Regions from separate parts of the Adlercreutzia wanghongyangiae genome, predicted to be linked through region 2. Evidence: riboswitches for the same ligand, from Rfam matches in the RefSeq annotation. Region 2 holds a riboswitch; the other holds the start of a gene.
What was found. Region 2 has a riboswitch for thiamine pyrophosphate ahead of thiM (hydroxyethylthiazole kinase). Riboswitches for the same ligand answer to the same signal wherever they lie in the genome.
Positions count from the first base shown of each region.

Region 1: linked by a shared signal. The riboswitch ahead of thiC (phosphomethylpyrimidine synthase ThiC) and the one ahead of thiM (hydroxyethylthiazole kinase) in region 2 are both predicted to bind thiamine pyrophosphate.

Region 1 covers NZ_JAYMFF010000015.1:1,070-10,654, forward strand. Annotated here, with positions in the region: gene VIN30_RS07985 (CCA tRNA nucleotidyltransferase) at 1-698, shown strand, start outside; tRNA gene VIN30_RS07990 (tRNA-Glu) at 733-809, opposite strand; tRNA gene VIN30_RS07995 (tRNA-Glu) at 864-940, opposite strand; tRNA gene VIN30_RS08000 (tRNA-Glu) at 995-1,071, opposite strand; tRNA gene VIN30_RS08005 (tRNA-Glu) at 1,126-1,202, opposite strand; tRNA gene VIN30_RS08010 (tRNA-Gln) at 1,224-1,297, opposite strand; gene VIN30_RS08015 (TetR/AcrR family transcriptional regulator) at 1,446-2,108, opposite strand; gene VIN30_RS08020 (cytochrome c3 family protein) at 2,226-2,609, opposite strand; gene VIN30_RS08025 (FAD-dependent oxidoreductase) at 2,613-4,307, opposite strand; gene thiD (bifunctional hydroxymethylpyrimidine kinase/phosphomethylpyrimidine kinase) at 4,527-5,381, opposite strand; gene VIN30_RS08035 (cysteine hydrolase family protein) at 5,483-6,079, opposite strand; gene thiE (thiamine phosphate synthase) at 6,197-6,862, opposite strand; gene thiC (phosphomethylpyrimidine synthase ThiC) at 7,177-8,538, opposite strand; TPP riboswitch at 8,528-8,653, opposite strand; gene VIN30_RS08050 (thiamine diphosphokinase) at 8,715-9,341, opposite strand; RNA gene rnpB (RNase P RNA component class A) at 9,390-9,585, shown strand, end outside.
Region 2 covers NZ_JAYMFF010000014.1:159,202-168,786, reverse strand. Annotated here, with positions in the region: gene nrfD (NrfD/PsrC family molybdoenzyme membrane anchor subunit) at 1-386, shown strand, start outside; gene VIN30_RS07905 (pyridoxamine 5'-phosphate oxidase family protein) at 629-1,150, opposite strand; gene VIN30_RS07900 (very short patch repair endonuclease) at 1,331-1,921, shown strand; gene pdxT (pyridoxal 5'-phosphate synthase glutaminase subunit PdxT) at 2,170-2,823, opposite strand; gene pdxS (pyridoxal 5'-phosphate synthase lyase subunit PdxS) at 2,968-3,888, opposite strand; gene pdxR (MocR-like pyridoxine biosynthesis transcription factor PdxR) at 4,011-5,618, shown strand; gene VIN30_RS07875 (ATP-binding protein) at 5,608-6,408, opposite strand; gene VIN30_RS07870 (MTH1187 family thiamine-binding protein) at 6,603-6,902, opposite strand; gene thiM (hydroxyethylthiazole kinase) at 7,141-7,986, opposite strand; TPP riboswitch at 8,037-8,159, opposite strand; gene VIN30_RS07860 (MnmA/TRMU family protein) at 8,366-9,585, shown strand, end outside.

The DNA of each region.
Region 1 (9,585 bases), on a different contig from region 2:
GGTGCGTCGATGTGCTCGCCTTTGTGTTGCCGGAGCTGGTGTCCATGAAGGGATGCGAGCAGGTGACGAAATACCATATATATGACGTGCTGGAACACACGGCCTGGGTTGTGCAGCACACCCCGCCCGAACCGCTCCAGCGCTGGAGCGCGCTGTTCCATGACATGGGCAAGCCAGCCGCAGCATTCTTCGAGGAGCGCGAGGGCGAGCGCGTGGAGCACTTCTACGGCCATGCCGCTGTGAGCGTAACGCTGGCCGAGGGCATCATGCGACGTCTTCCCTTCCCCGCCTGGCTGCGGCGCGATGTGCCCGTCATCGTGCGCGTACATGATGACGTGGTGCCCCCCGAGCCGCGCGCGGTACGGCGGGCCCTCAACCGATTGGGAGGCCGCACCGATCTGTTCGAAGCGCTCTGCGACATCAAGCGGGCCGACGCCCTGAGCCAGGCGCCGTTCTGCGCGCCGCGAGCCGACACCGCCGAGGAGCTGCGTCGCATTATGAGGGAGATCGTGGCCGAGGGGGATGCCTTTACCGTAAAGCAGCTGGCCATCAACGGCAACGACATCATGGGGCTTGGCGTGAAGGCAGGCCCAGCCGTGGGGCAGCTGCTGGAGCAGTGCCTGGGCGCCGTCATCGACGGCACGGTGCCCAACGAGCGGGAGGCCCTGCTGGCCTTCGCCGACGACCGCCGAACATGAAAAAGGGCCGCCCGCAGACGACCCTGAAGATTCCTGGTAGCTCCGACCGGATTCGAACCGGCGACCTCCGCCTTGAGAGGGCGGCGTCCTAAACCGCTAGACGACGGAGCCACATAGCGCGCTGCATAAAGCCGGGAGGATGGTTGCCTCCCGGCCCGATTTCCCTGGTAGCTCCGACCGGATTCGAACCGGCGACCTCCGCCTTGAGAGGGCGGCGTCCTAAACCGCTAGACGACGGAGCCACATAGCGCGCTTCATAAAGCCGGGAGGATGGTTGCCTCCCGGCCCGATTTCCCTGGTAGCTCCGACCGGATTCGAACCGGCGACCTCCGCCTTGAGAGGGCGGCGTCCTAAACCGCTAGACGACGGAGCCACATAGCGCGCTGCATAAAGCCGGGAGGATGGTTGCCTCCCGGCCCGATTTCCCTGGTAGCTCCGACCGGATTCGAACCGGCGACCTCCGCCTTGAGAGGGCGGCGTCCTAAACCGCTAGACGACGGAGCCACATAGCGTTCGCGCAAAGAATGGCTGGGGTGGAAGGAGTCGAACCCTCACATACGGCACCAGAAACCGCTGTCCTGCCATTAGACGACACCCCAACGATACTTCTTCGCCCGTACCGCTAAAGCGGTAAGCGCAAGTGAGTATATTACGGAAGGGACCCCCTTGCGTCAAGCCCCCTCTTTCAGGAATTTCAAAAATTGCGGAGAGCGGCATTGGGGCGTGGCGGGGCGCCTGACGCAGGTGTTACTCGGGCGTCCGCCAATCGCAGGGATCCGGAGCCGCCAAGCCGCGAATGCCCTCGATGATGATCTCAATGCCGCAGGCGAAAGCTTCGTCCGAATGGGCATCCATAACGATTTCCTCCCATAAGGCAAGATCGTGCTCCGATGATGGAGCGTGCGCGCCTCCAGGGAGGTTGGCGATTGCCCGCTCCTCGATTGCATTGTCGGTAAAACCCGCCAAAAAGGCGTCCACCATGGCCCACGCACGCTTCAGCACGGGCACAGGGATGCCCTGATCCAGGTGCAACGCGACAATTTTCTCAGTATGACGAGCCAGACCTTCGTTTCCCGCACCGGGCGTAATTTCAATGGAGGCCAACTCGGGATGGGCCATCTCCTCAACATAGATCGAGGTCATGATGCGCCGAAGGGTATCGTCCCAGCGCTCCCCAGGCACAGGGTCGGCATCTATCGTGGCCATGAAGCGCTCGAGCACAGCAGTGAGAACATCGCCACGCGATTCGAAGTAGCCATAGATCGCCATCGCGGAGACCCCCAGCTCTCGTCCAAGCGACCGCATGGTGAAAGAAGGCAGGCCCTCCCGCTCAATAAGCTCCGTCGCCACGTCGACAATAGCGTCGCGAGAAAGAGGAGGGCGGTTTTCCTGCACTGACCCCCGCGCCATGAACCCTCCCTCCTTGCCATCAAAAAGCATCCTCTATATAAATGAGTATAAACGGGCGACGCACCCGCATTGGATACGCCGCCCCATCGACATTTGAAATCCAGAGCACCCGACTGGCTACAAGGAAGCTCCCGGCCCGTTCTCAGGGTTATGAGGCCAAGCGTGGCAATTGTCGCACTTATTGTCGGTGATCTCCTTGTCCCGGGCATGACAGTTCACGCAAGAGTTGTAGCCACCGTGTATGGAGTTGTGCGGATTAGAGAGACCGTAGTCCGCCGTCGTCGCGGCGAGCGCCTCGTAGGAGCCGCCATGGCAAGACAAGCACTGCTCGTCGGACTGGTACAGCCCCTCTCCAGCCGCAGTGTCAATCTGTTCCTCGGTTGCACCTCCTGCAGCCCGATCCGCCTCACCGGAAGGCTGCTGTGGGGCGCAGGCAAAAAGAGCGAATCCCAGAGCAAGGACGCAGGCCGCCACAGCCAGGCTCAATACATTCTTTTTCATATCCTACTCCCCCTTCATGGCATGCTCGGCGACCACATATCCGAAAGTGACGGCACGGCCAATAGATGTTCCAGGAATATGGCGCGGGTAATTCCCCGCGAAAAAGCCACCCGAAACGTTGCCTGTGGCGTACAGGCCGCCGATGGGCTTGTTTTCCGTGTCGAGAACCTGAGCGTTGCCATCGATGGTCAGGCCGCCCACCGTAGCGAGCACGCAGCTATTGGTGGTCAATGCGAAATAGCGTTTGCCCGTGAACGGAATCGCGGCGGACAGATCGCGGTCGAAGTCCTCGTCGACTCCCTTTTCGAAAAACCCGTTGTAGCGTCCGATAGTGATCGACAGGCCCTCGGGGCTCATGCCGCAGGCCGTGGCCAGTTCCTCGGGCGTTCCGCCCTCAAAAAGCCACCCTCTCTCTTTGTAATCCGCGACGGCAGCGTCGTCCATGCCACCCATCATGGTCTCGTCGAAAACAGCCCAGCAATTCGCGCCGTAATCGGGCTGGGCGTTCTGCGCGTTGGACACCGGCTGGAAGGGAAGGTCCTCGCGTACGAAGCGCTCTCCGTTGCCGTTCACGAGAATGGCAATGGAGATAGCGCCCCAAGCTCGTGAATCGTAAAAGGAATCGGGGCTACCCCAGCGGAAGTTCATGACCGGCTGGGGACACGGATCCATCTGGGCTCCCACCTGGATTCCCATCAGGTGGCCGTCTCCCGTGGTGCCCCACCCGGGATTCCACCAACTCGATGACGCATAATCCTCGGGACGACACCAAGCCTCCATAAGATCGGGGTTGGCGTCGTAGCCGCCCGTGGCCAGAATAACTCCCTTGCGGGCATTCAGCTTGACGTAAGAGCCTTCGGCGTTCCTAGCGATCACGCCGGCCACCGGTCCCGAGCCCTCCCGCACCAACTGCACGCCAGGCGTTTCAAAGCGAATGTCGAGGTTGTCGTATTGGCTTGCCACCTCCTGCATCTCCAAGCACACGTACATACCCGCATAACCGGGACGAATGCCGGCATCAGGCGGCAGACAAGGGCTATCGCCGAAGCCGAGCTCCGTGGGGATAAGATCGGTGAGACAGGGCATGCCGCACGTCGAAGGGTATTCCTGAACATGGCTGATGGTAAATCCGTTAGACCCCTTGTCCAGCACGGCCTGCCAGAAATCGGTCACTTCACCGGAACGTCGCACATAAGTGCGTACCGGTTCGGGGCGAATGCGCCAGTAAGCACTCCGGTAAATCTCGTCAAGCAGCAACTGCGGCTGGATATCAAGCCCCTCTTGGCACTTCGCATTCACCGCTCCAAAAGCCTCGAAGCAAGCGCGACCGAAAGTCATCTTCTCGATGCAAACGACATCGGCACCCTCGTCTGCCGCTTTCAGGCTAGCCATGAGGCCGCCGATACCCGCCCCCACCACGACGATGTCGTGATCTTCGGTCGCCGCAATCTGATCGGACGGAATGGCATCGGCAACAAAACCGATAGGACCGCGTGGGCCCGGGCAGGCCGCCTTCTGCACCGGAATCCACGCCGTCTCGTTAGCCAGCTTCGCAATACCCGGGACCGCGCCCTCGGTCTCCTCGGCTACAGCTGCGGGCGTCTGCGCGCCTCCAGCCAGGACGAGGGCTCCTGCCGCCGCGCCCACAACCCCGGCGCCGCGCAGGAAGTCGCGACGTGATACGTTCGTTCCCTCCATAGCTCCTCCTTCGCATCGGGCCCACCTCACGGGCCGCTCATTTTTTCGCATAACACCTCGTTACGCGAACTTTACATCGTAAAGTTCGATGCGAGGCAAATCATAACTGCTTTACTTTACATTGTAAAGTATTCAGGAAGAACTTTTCTCCTCGAACGCAGAGCCCCGCCGGCGCACTGTACGCCGGCGGGGCTCTGGAAAACGTATACTGGCAGAACCCTAGCAGGGTGCGGGGCCCGGGTAGCGCCACATGTGGTTGAGCGGGCCGCTGCCCCGCCCCAAGTTCAGACCGGCCGCCAGGGCGCCGGCCACGTAGGCCTTTGCTTCGCGCACGGCTACATCCGCCGAGAAGCCCTGGGCGAGCCCGCAGGCGATGGCCGAGGACAACGAGCAGCCCGTGCCGTGGGTGTTCTCGGTGTGCACGCGCTTGCCGTGCAGCCACACGTGCTCGCCGCCGGCCATGCGCAGGTAGTCGTCGGCCGCATCGGGATCGCCCACCCCGTGTCCCCCTTTCACCATGATGGCCGGCACGCGGGGCGCCGCATCCGGGTTGGGCGAGGTCTCGACCGCCGCCACACAGCGGGCAGCAATGAGCTCGGCGGCGCGCTCCACATCGTCGGCGCAGCTGATGTCCATGCCCGCGAGCACCTCGGCCTCGGGTATGTTCGGCGTGATCACTGTGGCAAGGGGAAACAGCTCGGCCACAAGCGCATCCACCGCCGCATCCGCGATGAGCGCCGAGCCCGAGGTGGCCACCATGACCGGGTCCACCACGATGTTCTCGGCCCCGTGCCGGCGCAGCCCGTCGGCGATGGCGCGCACGATGGCCGGCGAGGATACCATGCCGATCTTCACCGCATCGGGGCGGATGTCGTCGAACACGGCGTCCATCTGGGCGCCCACGAAGGCAGGGTCCACATCCATCACGCCGAACACGCCCGTGGTGTTCTGGGCCGTGAGCGCCGTAACGACGCTCTCGCCGAACAGCTGGTGGGCGGCGATGGTCTTCAAGTCGGCCTGGATGCCCGCTCCCCCGCTGGAATCGGACCCGGCAATGGTGAGAACCGCTTTCATGGCGCTCCTTTCTCCGCACATACAAGTGCGCCTATCATTTCATAAAAAGGAGGCGACCCCGCACGGCCGCCTCCTTCTGACAGTCAATCGTCACGCGCGGGCTACGCCTCGATGAGCTTCACGGCCTCGTCGGTGTCGATGATCTTGGCGGCGTAGCAGGTGCGCATGTAGTCGAGGCCTTCCGCCTGATCGCCCACGAGGAAGGTGGCCGTGGCGTCACCCACCACGATGATGTTGAAGTTGTTGAAGTAGGCGTCGGCCACGGTGTGCTTCACGCAGATGTTGGTGTCCATGCCGCAGCAGATGAGGGTGTCCACGCCCAGCTCGTTCAGCAGCAGGAGGAGCCCCGTCTGGAAAAACCCGCTGTAGCGGCGCTTCTCCACCACGTAGTCGGTGGGCTGGGGGTTCAAAAGCGGCGAGGTCTGCGCCTCGGGGGTGCCGGCGATGCCGTGGGTGCCCCACAACGCCAACTCGCGGTCGATGCCGGGGATGTGCGCATCGTTGGTGAAGACGACGGGCATGCCCACCTTGCGGGCGGCCTCGGCAAGCTTGGCCGTCTGCTGGATGGAGGGCAGAAGCACCGGCTCCAGCGGCGTGCCCGTGGGGTCACCCAGCTCGTCGATGACGAGGAGCGCGCATCTCAAGCGGTCGATGGCGGAAAGGTCAACCAGATCGTTGTTGTTCTCATCTCCCAGCATGGGGGTCCTTCCTTTCTTGAGGATCTTTCGACTCCGGCGCCGTGTGCCTCCGCTCAGGATGACACGGAGCGAGCGCGACCGCTCAAGACGACCGGGGATACTGCCTCGGATGATGCGCTAGAGGGTCTCCCCGATAATACGGGAAAGCTCGCGGGTGGCAGCCTCAATATCGTCGGCGGCGAAGATGGCCGACACGACGGCGGCTCCATCCACGTCGAGATCGGTCAGGAGCGGCATCGTCTTCGCATTCACGCCGCCGATGGCCACAATGGGGATGTCCACCGCTGCGGCAATCGCGCGGAACTCCTCGGGGGTGAGCACTCCGGCCTCGGGCTTGGTGGCCGTGCCGGCAACGCCCCCCACACCCAGGTAATCGGCCCCGGCCGCCTCGGCCGCCCGGGCCTGCTCCACCGTCTGGGTGCTCACCCCCACAATGGCATCGGGGCCGAGCAGCGCCCGAGCTCGCTCGCAAGCCATGTCGTCCTGGCCTACGTGCACCCCGTCGGCACCCACGGTCAGGGCGCACTCCACATCATCGTTCACCACGAAGGGAACGCCGGTCGGCCGACAGAGGGCCAGCAGCTCGGCGGCCTCAGCACGCAGCTCTTCCGCGCCCGCGCGCTTGTCGCGCAGCTGCACGAAGGTCGCTCCGCCAGCAAGCGCCTCCCCCACGCATTCCACCAGCGTGCGCTGCCCCAGCCACGCGTTGTCCGTGACGGCGTACAATTTGAGCGCGCCGCGGATGTCCTGCGGCGACCACATTCCTCGTTGCTGTGCGGGCATTCTCCCTCTCCTTCCTTACCGTTTTCTTTTTTTGTAGCCAAAAGTGCGTTTGTTAGCATACCGCGCGGCCAAATTCCCGGAAAGGCATTGTCATCCAATGGATTAACCAGGCAAAACTATTCAAAACATGTCGCATTTGAGACTAGAAGGCCGCCACAAACCCTATCCCATGCTAACAAACGCACTTTACACGACGAATTTCCCTAAAAACTCAGAAGCGGGCCGAAGATCACGACAAAACAACCGCCCGACGCCGAATGCCTTAACCGGCAAATGCAGCGCCGCCAAGACGAGCATTGAAGGGCTGCGCGCGATCAGCCTGCATCCAGGTCGACCACGAGGCCGTCCATGATGTCGTTCACCGTTTTCATGGCGCACATCTTGCCGCACATGGTGCAGGTGCCCTCGGTGGAGGGCGGCGCGCTCTCGAAAACGGCGCGAGCGCGAGCCGGATCGAGCGCCAAATCGAACATCTCGTCCCAGGCCACGCGGCGGCGCGCGTCGCTCATGCGGTTGTCGCGGTCGCGGGCCCCGGGCACGCCCTTGGCGATGTCGGCGGCGTGAGCCGCGATCTTGGTGGCCACGAGCCCCTCGCGCACATCGTTCGCATCGGGCAGGCGCAAATGCTCGGCCGGCGTCACGTAGCAGAGGAAGTCGGCGCCCGATGCGGCCGCCACCGCGCCGCCGATGGCCGCGGTGATATGGTCGTACCCAGGCGCGATGTCGGTGACGAGTGGCCCCAGCACATAAAAAGGCGCCTCGTGGCACAGCCGCTTCTGCAGCTTCATATTGGCGGCGATCTCGTCGAGGGCCATGTGCCCAGGGCCCTCCACCATCACCTGCACGCCCGCGTCCCAGGCGCGGCGGGTGAGCTTGCCGATTTCGATAAGCTCGGCGATCTGACCCGCGTCCGTCGCATCGTAACCGCTGCCCGGGCGCATGGCATCACCGATGGAAATGCACACGTCGTGCTCGTGCAGGATGGCGAGCACCTCGTCGTAGTACTCGTAAAAGGGGTTCTCGCGGCCCGTGGCTTCCATCCAGGCGAAGATGAGCGAACCGCCACGCGACACGATGTTGGTGAGGCGCCCCGTTTCCTTGAACGACTCGATGACCCGGCGGTTCATACCCGCGTGGATGGTGACGAAGTCCACGCCGTCCTCGGCGTGTGCCCGCACCACTTCCAGAAAGTCCTCGGGGGTGATGGCGACGAGCGCTTTCTCCAAATACCCGATGGCGTCGTACATGGGCACGGTGCCGATCATGGCCGGCGACTGCTCGATAAGACGCCGACGGAAGGCGCGGGTCTTGCCCGAATTCGACAGGTCCATGATGGCGTCGGCGCCCAGCTCGTGCGCCACCGCCACTTTCTCCCATTCCACGGCCTCGTCGGCCAGATCCCCGGAAATGCCCAGGTTCACGTTCACCTTGGTGGTCAACGGCACGCCATCGAGCGTGGAGCCCACGCCGGCTGGCGCGAGGCTTGCGTGGTGAATGTTCGCGGGAATGGCGATGCGCCCGGCAGCCACGGCAGCGCGAACGGCCTCAGGGTCGCGCGCCTCGGCGGCGGCCACAGCGGCCATCTGCGACGTGACGATGCCCGCGCGGGCGAAGTCGATCTGGGTGACGGGGGCTTGCGGGCCGGTTGCGGCGCCGCGCGATGCGGTGTCGGTCATGAAGACTCCCTTCGTTGGCATTACCCATATCAGGTTCTTCGGGTCGGGGCGTGTGCGGCGCCCCCTCTCAGCCTGCCCGGCCGCCGCGCGGCTGCAAGCTCCCCGGGTATGAGGTTGTGGGAACAGTATAGGGAAGGAAGGGCGCGGCGCGAGCGGCGCGAGCGCGGGCGGGCGTCCTACAGGGGCAGGAATACCGCCAAGGTACCGCTTTCCACGGCAATGCGCGCGGGCGCGCCGATAAGCTCGTTGGAAAGGCCCCAGCTTGTGCGGTTCGTGAGGGCCACGCCGTCAAGGCCGTACTTCAAGCCCTCCTCCACGACCCCCGTGGAGACGTCGGTGAGCGAGAACACCGACACAATGCCCGCATCAGCCGCCGGTAGCACCAGCTCACCCGGACCTGCGAGGAAGGCGATGCGCTCAGATTCCCCCACCGCCGTCACCGCAAGACCGCGCTCGGCAAAGGAGGCGAGCAGCAGCAGGTTCGCTAGCGTGTGGTCAAGACGGCCGCCCAGAACCCCGTACACCTCCACAGCGTCGGCACTGCGCGCGAGGGCCGCCTCCAGCGCTAGTTCCATATCAGAGGCGTCCTTCTCGGGCGGGAAGGCCTTCGCGGGCACGCCTTCGGGCACATAGCCGAGCGAGTCGAAATCGCCGATGGCGAGATCGGGCGTGCACCCCGCCGCCGCAAGCGATGCGTAGCCTCCGTCGGCGGCAATGACGGCATCGAAGGCGCCTGCATCGGCGCGCTGCGCGAAGTGCTCGGCATTGAAATCCGAGGCGCCGACGAGAGCGTAGGTGGTCACGGGAATCCCTTCTGAATGTTGCTCGTTGTTCTGCTACAATACCACAGGCGAGCGGGCCAGACGGCCGCGTACCCGTAAGGGTGCGAGGAAAGTCCGGGCTCCGCAGGGCAAGATGCCAGCTAACGGCTGGGCGGGGCGACCCGACGGAAAGTGCCACAGAAAAGAAGACTCCCCTGCTCGGAACATGCTGCCCTGTGCAGCATGCGCGACACAGGAGAAAAGCTGAAACGGTGCGGTAAGAGCG
Region 2 (9,585 bases):
CGTATCCCGCCGAGTTCAACCGCGTGACGGTGATGAAGAAGTTCCATTTCTGGCTGCCGGTGGTGGAGCTGGTGCTGGTGGCGGCCCTGCTGTTCATCACGTCGGCCAATCCTAGCCCGGCCGGCTGGGAGAGCGTGGCCACGCTGCTGATGGGCCGTTGGGCTGTGGCGTTCTGGCTGCTGTTCATCGTGGTGGGTCTGGTGCTGCCCACGGTGCTGGAATGCTGGATGCTGTGGATTGCCAGCCACGAGCTGGAAACGTCGCGTACCGGGCAGATGGTGAGCGCCCTGTCGGATGCAGGCGTGCTGATCGGCGGCTTCGTGCTGCGTCTGATGATCGTGAGCGCTGCCGTGCCCATTACCATCGTTCAGCCCTGGATGCTGTAGGACGGAACTCCGGCCGGCGATTTCTGCCGGCCGGTTCCGGCTGCGGGGCGGGGCGCCGTGCTCAGACAGTCCTCGCTTTGGAGAACGGCCCGCTGGGCTGTTCTCGTCGCTGCGGAACTCGCTCGGTCAGAACACCCCGCGGCTCCTTTATCCGTTGTCTTGGCTGAGGTATTCTTCCAGCCACTCTTCGAGGAAGAGGCCGCTTTCCGCGATGGCGGAGGCGGCCTCTGCTTTCTGTGCGGTTAGTTCGCGCGCTCGCGCAGCAGCTCCAGGCCCTCTTTGCCGGTGATGTGCTGCACGTCGATGGCGATGACGCAGGTGCGGTGCATGGTGCTGGCGATTTCCTCGTTTACCACGTCGGGCATGCCGGGGGCGTATTTATCGCCGAGGGCGACGAGCCCCAGGCACTTCTCGTCCTCGTCTTCCACGATGCGGGCGCTTCCGAAGGCCATTACCGAACGGAAGCGATCAGTGAGTTTCTCGGGCACCGGCTCGCTCTGGGCCACCACTGTGAGGCACACCCGCGGGTTCTCGGCCAGGGCGTCCAGCTTGTGGCCGGTGGTGGCGCAGTGCAGGTAGATGCGTCCCGCGGGGGCTTCGGCGGCTTTGTCCGACGTGGACAGATAAGCGAAGCTGAGGGGCACGGCGTAAGGGATGTCGTTGGTGCCGCCCGTTCCCAGAACGCCGTAGGTAGCCGCGCGCAGAATGGCTTCACACTCATCGGCGGGCAGTTGCTGCTTGTGGCGGCGCATCTTGGGGATCATGGAAACTCCTCTCGTTTGACGATGGGGACATGGTAGCACGTCGCGCCTATCTGCGGTAATGGGTTTCCGCAATTGCAGGACTTGCCTGCGGGGGCGTGGGCGCGGCGCGCTGCGGCCGAAATGCGCATTGTCGCGGCCTGGTGGCTGGTGGTGTGCGGCCGGGCGCGTATAATGGGGCCCATGGAAGCGAAGATCACAGTGTCGCCCGAGAAGGGCCGTTACGATTTCGGCGTGGTGAGCACCGCCACGCGCAAGTCGATGCAGGGGAACAAGCGTCGCGATACCAAGCCTGAGATACAAGTGCGCCGCATGCTGCGTGAGATGGGCTTTCCCGGTTACCGCTGTGATTGGAAGAAGGTGCCGGGGCATCCGGACGTGGTGTTCGTGGGCCGTAAGCTGGCTATTGAGATTCGGGGATGTTTCTGGCATCGGTGCCCGGTGTGCAATTTGTCGGTGCCCAAGAAGAATGTGGACTACTGGGAGGCGAAGTTCGCCCGCAACCGCGAGCGTGACGAGCGCAATCTGGCTGCGCTTCAGGAAATGGGCTGGCAGGTGCTGGTGCTGTGGGAGCACCAGCTGAAGAAGAAAGAGTTGCCCGCTACGCGGCGCCTGCTGTACGAGTTCGTGCGTCGTGAGGACGATCCGCCCTACGACGAGGCATTTCCCGAGGAGAGTGCGGAGGAAGCAGTGGGGGCGGGCACGACGGATGGCGATGTGGCTGCTCGGGCGAAGACGAGCTCGACTGCCGAGAGGCCGGTTCTGGGCGATTGAGCCCGCGCATTGCGGCTTTCCGGAATCAGTAGCCCGGTTTTTGGTCAAGAAAGCCAAGATGTATAAGCAAAATAGACCTCTTCCGCGCCTACTGGGGCATTTTTTGGCCAAAATCGAGGAGATGTCTATGCGCTTTTGCCTGAATCGTTTATAGATCTTCCGTTTTCTGGCCAAAAGCATCCGATTTGCTTGAAAACGCATATAAATCTCTAGAATTAAGGCCACGGTCGATGGGTATAGTTTATCGATCAGCCTGGGGCTGCCGTTAATGCGAGGAATGTCTCGTAGAGGCGGTTGTCGGAGTCAAGTTCTGGATGGAAGGCGGCGGCGATTTGGTTGCGGTGGCGCACGGCCACCGGCGTGCCATTCAGAGTGACCAGGGGCGTGATCGAAGGGCCGACAGCTTCGATGCGTGGGGCGCGGATGAAAGTGAGGGGGACGGACTCGAGCGGGGGTGAGGGAGAGATGCCCGAATCGTCGCCCGCGCGGGTTGTGCCGGGCGTGCCGCTTGCGTCGGCCGTTCTGCACGTTTCCGCTGCTTCTCCGGTGCCCTCCCAGCGGCCCTCGGCATGGAAGCTGCCGAGTTGGCGGCCGTAGGCGTTGCGGTGCACGGTGACGGGCAGCGTGCGGAAGTGGTCGGCCAACAGGATGAGGCCGGCGCAGGTGCCGAGGACGGGAAGGCCCTCGGCGATGCGCTGGCGCATCGGCTCGAACATCCTCAGATCGCGCAGCAGCTTCGCCTGCACGGTGGACTCGCCGCCGGGGAGCACCACGCCGTCGAAGGGACGGTTAAGATCGGCGGCCTGACGCAGCTCGACGGTATCGCAGCCGAGGGCTTGCAGGCGCTGCTCGTGCTCGATGAAGGCGCCTTGCAGGGCGAGGACGGCAATGGCGGGTCTCATGGGTTCTCCTAGGTGCAAGCAAGCGAAACGGCGTTCGTGGGTGATGGACGCGTGCGTGGTGTGGGGCGTGGATACGATAGGTAAATGATCCATGTGCGCGGGGCGACAGATGGTTGCGTGTCGAGCGAGGACGAGGCGCCGCCGCTACTGCCCTCGCTCTTCCATGATGAGCCGGATCTCCTGTTCGTTGATGCCCACCATGGCCTCGCCGAGGTTCTCGGAAAGGGTTGCGAGCATCTCAGCGTCCTCGTAGTTGGTGACGGCTTTCACGATGGCCGCCGCTCGCCGGGCCGGGTCGCCCGACTTGAAGATGCCGCTGCCCACGAAAACGCCCTCGGCCCCCAGCTGCATCATGAGGGCGACGTCGGCCGGGGTGGCGATGCCGCCGGCGGCGAAGTTCACCACGGGCAGCTTCCCCGCTTCGTGCACCTCGCGCAGCAGGTCGGCGGGCACGCGCAGCTCCTTCGCAGCCTCGAACAGCTCGTCGTCGCGCAGGTTCTGGATGCGGCGGATCTCGGCGTTCATGCGGCGCATGTGGCGCACGGCTTGCACCACGTCGCCGGTGCCCGGTTCGCCTTTGGTACGGATCATCGTGGCACCCTCGGCGATGCGGCGCAGGGCCTCACCCAAATCGCGTGCCCCGCAGACGAAGGGCACGGCGAAGGCGGTCTTGTTAATGTGGTAGGTGTCGTCGGCCGGCGAGAGCACCTCGGATTCGTCGATGTAGTCGATCTCGATGGCCTGCAGGATCTGCGCCTCGGCGAAGTGGCCGATGCGGCATTTCGCCATGACGGGGATGGATACGCTGTCCTGGATGCCCTTGATCATGGCCGGGTCGCTCATGCGGGATACGCCCCCTGCCGCGCGGATATCGGCGGGGATGCGCTCGAGCGCCATGACGGCCGCCGCGCCGGCCTTCTCGGCGATGCGCGCCTGCTCGGGCGTGGTGACATCCATGATGACGCCGCCCTTCAGCATTTGGGCGAGCTGGCGATTGAGGGCGGCGCGCTCCGAGGAGGGGGTGCTGGCGGGGGCGGTGGGTGCGACGGAATGTTCGAGGGCCATGGGCGGTTCCTTTCATGCGAAAAAGCTATGACCGAGAGGGTACGTGAAATCTGATCTTGCTGTTATAGTCAAAATTGAAAGTTTTAATAAGGTCAGATGAGCGTTTGTCTTCATGAAAGAATGTGAAAGGGTGGCCCGTGCTTACCTACACTTTGAGCAGAGAGGCCAAAGAAAGCCTGTACGAGCAGCTTTACCGAGCATTACGGGCCGACATTGAGCGAGGGGCTTTGGCATCCGATGAGCGCCTGCCCTCTAAGCGGGCTTTTGCTCGTCACCTGGGGGTGAGCGTGGTTACCGTGGAGGGCGCCTACGACCAGCTGTTGTCCGAGGGCTATGTGCGTTCCGTTCCGCGCAGTGGCTACTATGTGCAGGAAATCGGGCGCAAAATGCCGTCTTTTTGCGGTCGTGATGCAAACGAAGCTGGAATGATGGGGCGAGGTGCCGTTTTCGGTCGCCAAAATTGCGGTTGTGATGCAGAAACGAGTCGAAAGAGCGCACATGAGGGCCTACCAAACGAGACGGCTGCATCACAAGTGAATTTTTTCGGCTCAGGGGATGCGGTTTGCGGCACGAATGCGGTTTGTGGTACGGAATGGCTGGCCGACTTCACGGGGACGACGGCGCCGGAGGGGCTGTTTCCCTATGCAGCTTGGGCGCGCACGTTGCGGCGTGTGTTGGCCGACGAGAGCGAGCGCACGGTGCTTCAGGCGGCTGGCTCCCAAGGTTCGCCTCGTCTGCGTGCGGCCATTGCGGCCCATCTGCGAGGCTTCCGAGGTATGGAAGTGCATCCCGACCAGATTGTCGTAGGGTCGGGCGCCCAGTCGCTCTACGGCTTGCTCGTGCAGCTGCTTGGGCGCGGGCTCGTTTACGGGGTGGAAAACCCGGGCTATCCGCGGCTAGTGCGCATTTACCGCTCCAACGACGTGCGGGTGGCGATGGTTCCCGTGGACGATGCGGGGCCGATGCCGGCGGCTCTGACGGCGGCGGGAGTGGATGTGCTGCACTGCATGCCCTCGCATCAGTTCCCGCTGGGAACAACCACACCGGTGAGGCGTCGCCAGGAGCTGCTGGCGTGGGCGCGGGGCGACGGACAAGATGCGGGAGGGCGCCGTTACCTGATAGAGGACGACTTTGACTGCGAGTTTCGCATGACGGGTCGTCCCGTGCCGCCGCTCGCGGCCCTCGACGGGGCGGAGCGCGTGGTGTACGCGAACACGTTCACCAAGACGCTGGGCGCGGCCTTCCGCATTGGATATGTGGTGCTGCCCTGGGAGCTGGCCGCGCGTTTCCGCGACCAACTCGGCTTCTACGCCTGTACGGTGGGAGCTTTGGAGCAGCTGACGTTAGCGCGCTTCATGGAATCGGGCGACTACGAGCGCCATGTGAACCGTCAGCGCACCTACTTTCGCCGGCTGCAGAACGCCTTGGTGGAAGCGCTAGGCGCATCGGAGGCTGCCGAGCGGCTGCGCCTGCGTAATGTGGGTGCCGGTCTGCATTTCCTTATGGAGGTGCAGGGCGTGCCCGCAGCGGACGCGAGGGTCTGCGAACGGGCTATGGTTGAGTGCGCGGCGGCCCGGGGTGTGCGGCTGGCGCCGCTGTCCGACTATCGTACGGAAGGTGCCTCCGACGCGCCGGCTTTCGTCATGAGCTTTGCGTCGCTGGCTGAAGAGCGCGCGCCGGAGGTAGCGGCCGTTATCGCGACTGCCATGCGAGAGATGCTCAGCCGATGACGTCGCCGGTGACGGAGAAGGTGATCACGTCGAAGGGGATGTCCTTCCCGGCGCGAGTGTGGGCATCGGCGGCCGCGCGTTCCAGACCGCAGCAGCAGGGCACCTCCATGCGGGCGACGGTAACCGAGGTGATGTCGTTGGCGGCGATGATGGCGGCCAGCTTGTCGGTGTAGCTGCCCTCGTCGAGTTTCGGGCAGCCGATGACGGTGACGTTGCCGCTCATGAAGCGCTCGTGGAAGCTGGCGCAGGCGAACGCGGTGCAATCGGCGGCTACGAGCAAGCCACGACTCTGGTAGTAGGGGGCGCTGACAGGTACGAGTTTGATCTGGGCTGGCCACTGGGCCAGGCGGCTCGGCATCGCGGCGGCCGTGTTCGCGGGCGAGGCGTCGGCGGCGCTGGAGAGGCTGCGGCTGCGCGAGCCAGGGCAGCTGCCCGGCGTGGGAGCAGGGGTGGGGGGAAGCGTGCGGGGCGCCGCGCCGGGGCAACCGATGGGGGCGCTGGTGGGCGCCGAGCGAGCGGGGGCGCCTTCCGCAACGTTTCCGACGGCAGCTCGGGCTGTCAGATGCGCGGTCACAGCTGCCTCGTCATAGGGCGCCGCCTCGCGTTCCACGAAGGTGATGGCGTCGGTGGGACAGGCCGGCAGGCAGTCGCCGAGGCCGTCGCAGTAGTCGTCGCGCAACAGTCGCGCCTTGCCGTTCGCCATGCCGATGGCGCCTTCGTGACAGGCGTCGACGCACAGGCGGCAACCCGTGCACTTCTCTTCGTCTATCTGGATGATCCTGCGCAACATGGAGTCTGCCTTTCGTCGGGGTTTTGCCGGAAAGCATCATAGCGGTCTCGGTCAGCGGTGTAAGGCTCTTTGCGAAGTTGGTGCGAAGTTGTGAAGGGGTGCCTCGTCGAGCAAGCTGTTCTGCTGGCGAGGGCCCCTGATGCGCGGGCGATGCAGCCGAGTTTGTGCAGACCCCGTGGCGAACGGTGGATTGGCTATTCGGCCAGCAGCGTCTCCACTTTCTGCACCTTGGTGTGCAGGGTGTCGGTGTGTCCGGGGCGCACGTCGGCCTTCAGGATGACCTCGGTGCGGATGCCCCGGTCGGCCAGGGCGAAGGTGGCGTCGCGCACCGCGGCCATCACCTCGTCCCAGGGCCCTTCGATCTCGGTGAACATGGAGGTGGTGCGGCAGGGAAGGCCCGACGCGCGGATGACGCGCACGACGTCGGCTACGTAGGGGGCCAGCTCGTCGCCCACCCCGAAGGGAGCGATGGCGACGGCAACGAGGGTGTTCATGGGGCGTCCTTTCTGACGGGTGCAATGCAAGCGGTCATTTCTGGTCACGGATTCGAGTTTTGTGCAGCGGCGCCGAGAGTAATCCCGCCGAATCGCCTTGGGAGCAACCCGTGGGGGCTGCGAGGGCGTGCAGAGGCGGCCTTTGTACGCCGTTTTGTCGTTAGATTTGCACAAAAGTCGAATCCGTGACCAAAGTCGGGGTCTTTTTGTGCAGCAAACGGGTTTCGGTTGTCGGGAATCAGGCGGCCTCGAAGGTGAGGGGCGCGTCGGCGGCCTCTTCGGGGATGATGTGGGAAAGCTCGTCCAGGAAGGCCACGGCGAAGCTGCCCGGGCCCTCGCAACGCGCCGCCGCCCGTGCGCCCGCAAGGTTGTAGGCGGTCGTAGCGGTAAGGGCAGCCGTGAAGGGGTCGGCCACGCAAGCGTACACCGTGGCCACGCCGCCGAGCGAGCAGCCCGAGCCGGTAACGGAACACATGAGCGGGCTGCCGCCTTCGGCTCGCACGATCACGGTGCCGTCGGTGACGAGGTCCGCCGGGCCCGATACGGCTACGGCGCCCCCGGTGAAGCGGGCGATGGCCACAGCGGCGGTGCGGGCGGCCTCCACCGAGTCGGCGGCATCCACCCCGCGCGGGCCCTGCGTGTCGACGCGCGCGGCATTCAGACCCCACAACTCGGCCACGGCGATGATCTCGGAGGCGTTGCCGCGCACGATGGCCGGCGGCCACTGGCGCACTTCCTGGATGAGCCGGGTGCGCAGGCTGCCGATGCCCACGCCCACCGGATCGAGCACCCAAGGCGTGTCGCCCTCGGCGCAGGCACGGGCGCAGGCGGGTACCGTCTCGGCGTATACGGGCAGCAGCGTGCCCAAGTTGATGTACACGGCGCCACCCAGGCCTGCCACGCACTCTGCCTCGTCGGGCAGGTATACCATGGCGGCCGAACCGCCCGTGGCCAGCTGGGCATTGGCGACGAAGTTCTGGGTGACAGTGTTGGTGATGGACGGCGCGAGCGGGTTGGTTTCGCGCACCTCGCGCACGGCGCGGGCCATACGGGTCCGCAGCTCGGCTTCGGCGATCTGGGTCATGAGATCGTTCCTTTCCGGAAGCAAAAAAGGCGCACCCTGGGGGAGCGCCTTATGCTGGTGAGCATGCTCCCTACGACAGTGTTAGCTGACAGGTTCGAAGGGTTGGGCGGCCGCCCTCTCAACCGCGGCGGCGACGCGCTGAACGTCGTCGGGCGGTACCCCTGCATGGGACACAGCCTACCATGCTTGCTTGTTTGCGCGGGCGGGAAAAACGCGCGGCCGGTCGAAGGGGCGTCCGAGAGTGCTCTGCGGCGAGTACAGCGGGATGGGCGCATGCAGACTCCCGCGGCCTGCTGCAGGAGCGATGGGCCCCGCTGCGTTTGCAGAGGTGCTGACTAGTGTCGGGCGGCACTGGCGGCCGCTGTGCTATCATGCCCCCATGATTTCTCGGGATGACAGAATCGGTGGGGAGCTTCCCGCCGGCAGCGTCATGGCCGCCATGTCCGGTGGGGTCGATAGCTCGGTGTGTGCGCTTCTGCTGCAACGGGCTGGTTGCGACGTGCGCGGCGCTACGATGGTGTTGCATGGCGATGTCGCAGCCGGCGCGGGTGGCGCAGCTGCCTGGAGCGAGGGAGCTGTCTGCGGCTCGTCGCGCGACGTGGAGGACGCGCGAGCCGTGTGCCGACATCTCGGCATTCCCCATGACGCCTTTGACCTGCGTGACCGCTTTGACGCGGCGGTGGTGCGTCCCTTCTGCGAGGCCTATTTGACGGGGCGCACGCCGAACCCCTGCATCGATTGCAACCGCTACTTGAAGTTCGAGGCGCTCCAGCAGCGCCGCCGCGAGCTGGGCCTGCGGTATGTGGCCACGGGGCATTACGCGCGGCGTCGGTGGGACGAGGTGAGCGGGCGCTGGCAGCTGCTGCGGGCAGCCGATGTCGCCAAAGACCAGAGCTACGTGCTGTACCATCTTACCCAGGACACGCTCGCGCATATGCTGTTTCCGCTGGGCGATCTGACTAAGAACGAGGTGCGCGCCCTGGCCCGTGATCACGGCTTCACCACGGCGGACAAGCCCGAGAGCCAAGACATCTGCTTCGTGCCCGACGGCGATTACGCGGGTTTCATTGAGGGCTGGTGCCGAGTTCGTGATTGCGAGGGGGCGGTTTCGCGCGCGTCTTTGATGCGCGGGATCGAGGGCGGCCTGAAGGCCGCCCCTACGGAGACGAGGTTGGCTGGGATGGGGGAAAACCCGAAGGCTGCTCTTGCGGAGGCGGGGCTGGCGATTGCCTCGGCTGCCGATGCCTTCGCGCCAGGGGAGATCGTCGACCACGCGGGTCGGGTGCTCGGCCAGCACGCCGGGCTCATTCACTACACCGTTGGACAGCGCAAGGGCATCGGCGTGGCGGCGCGCGAACCGCTGTACGTGCTGGGGAAGGACAACACGGCCAATCGCCTCGTCGTCGGCTTTAGGGATGAGCTGGAAAGCCGCGGCGTGGTGGCACGCGACGTGAATCTCATTGGCGGGGACGCTCTAGGTGGTCCGCGGCGCGTGCGGGTAAAGACCCACTATCGCCAGCGTCCTGTGGATGCCACGGTGGAGCAGACCGGTCCCGATGAGTTGACAGTCGTCTTCGCTGAGCCGCAGCGCGCCGCGGC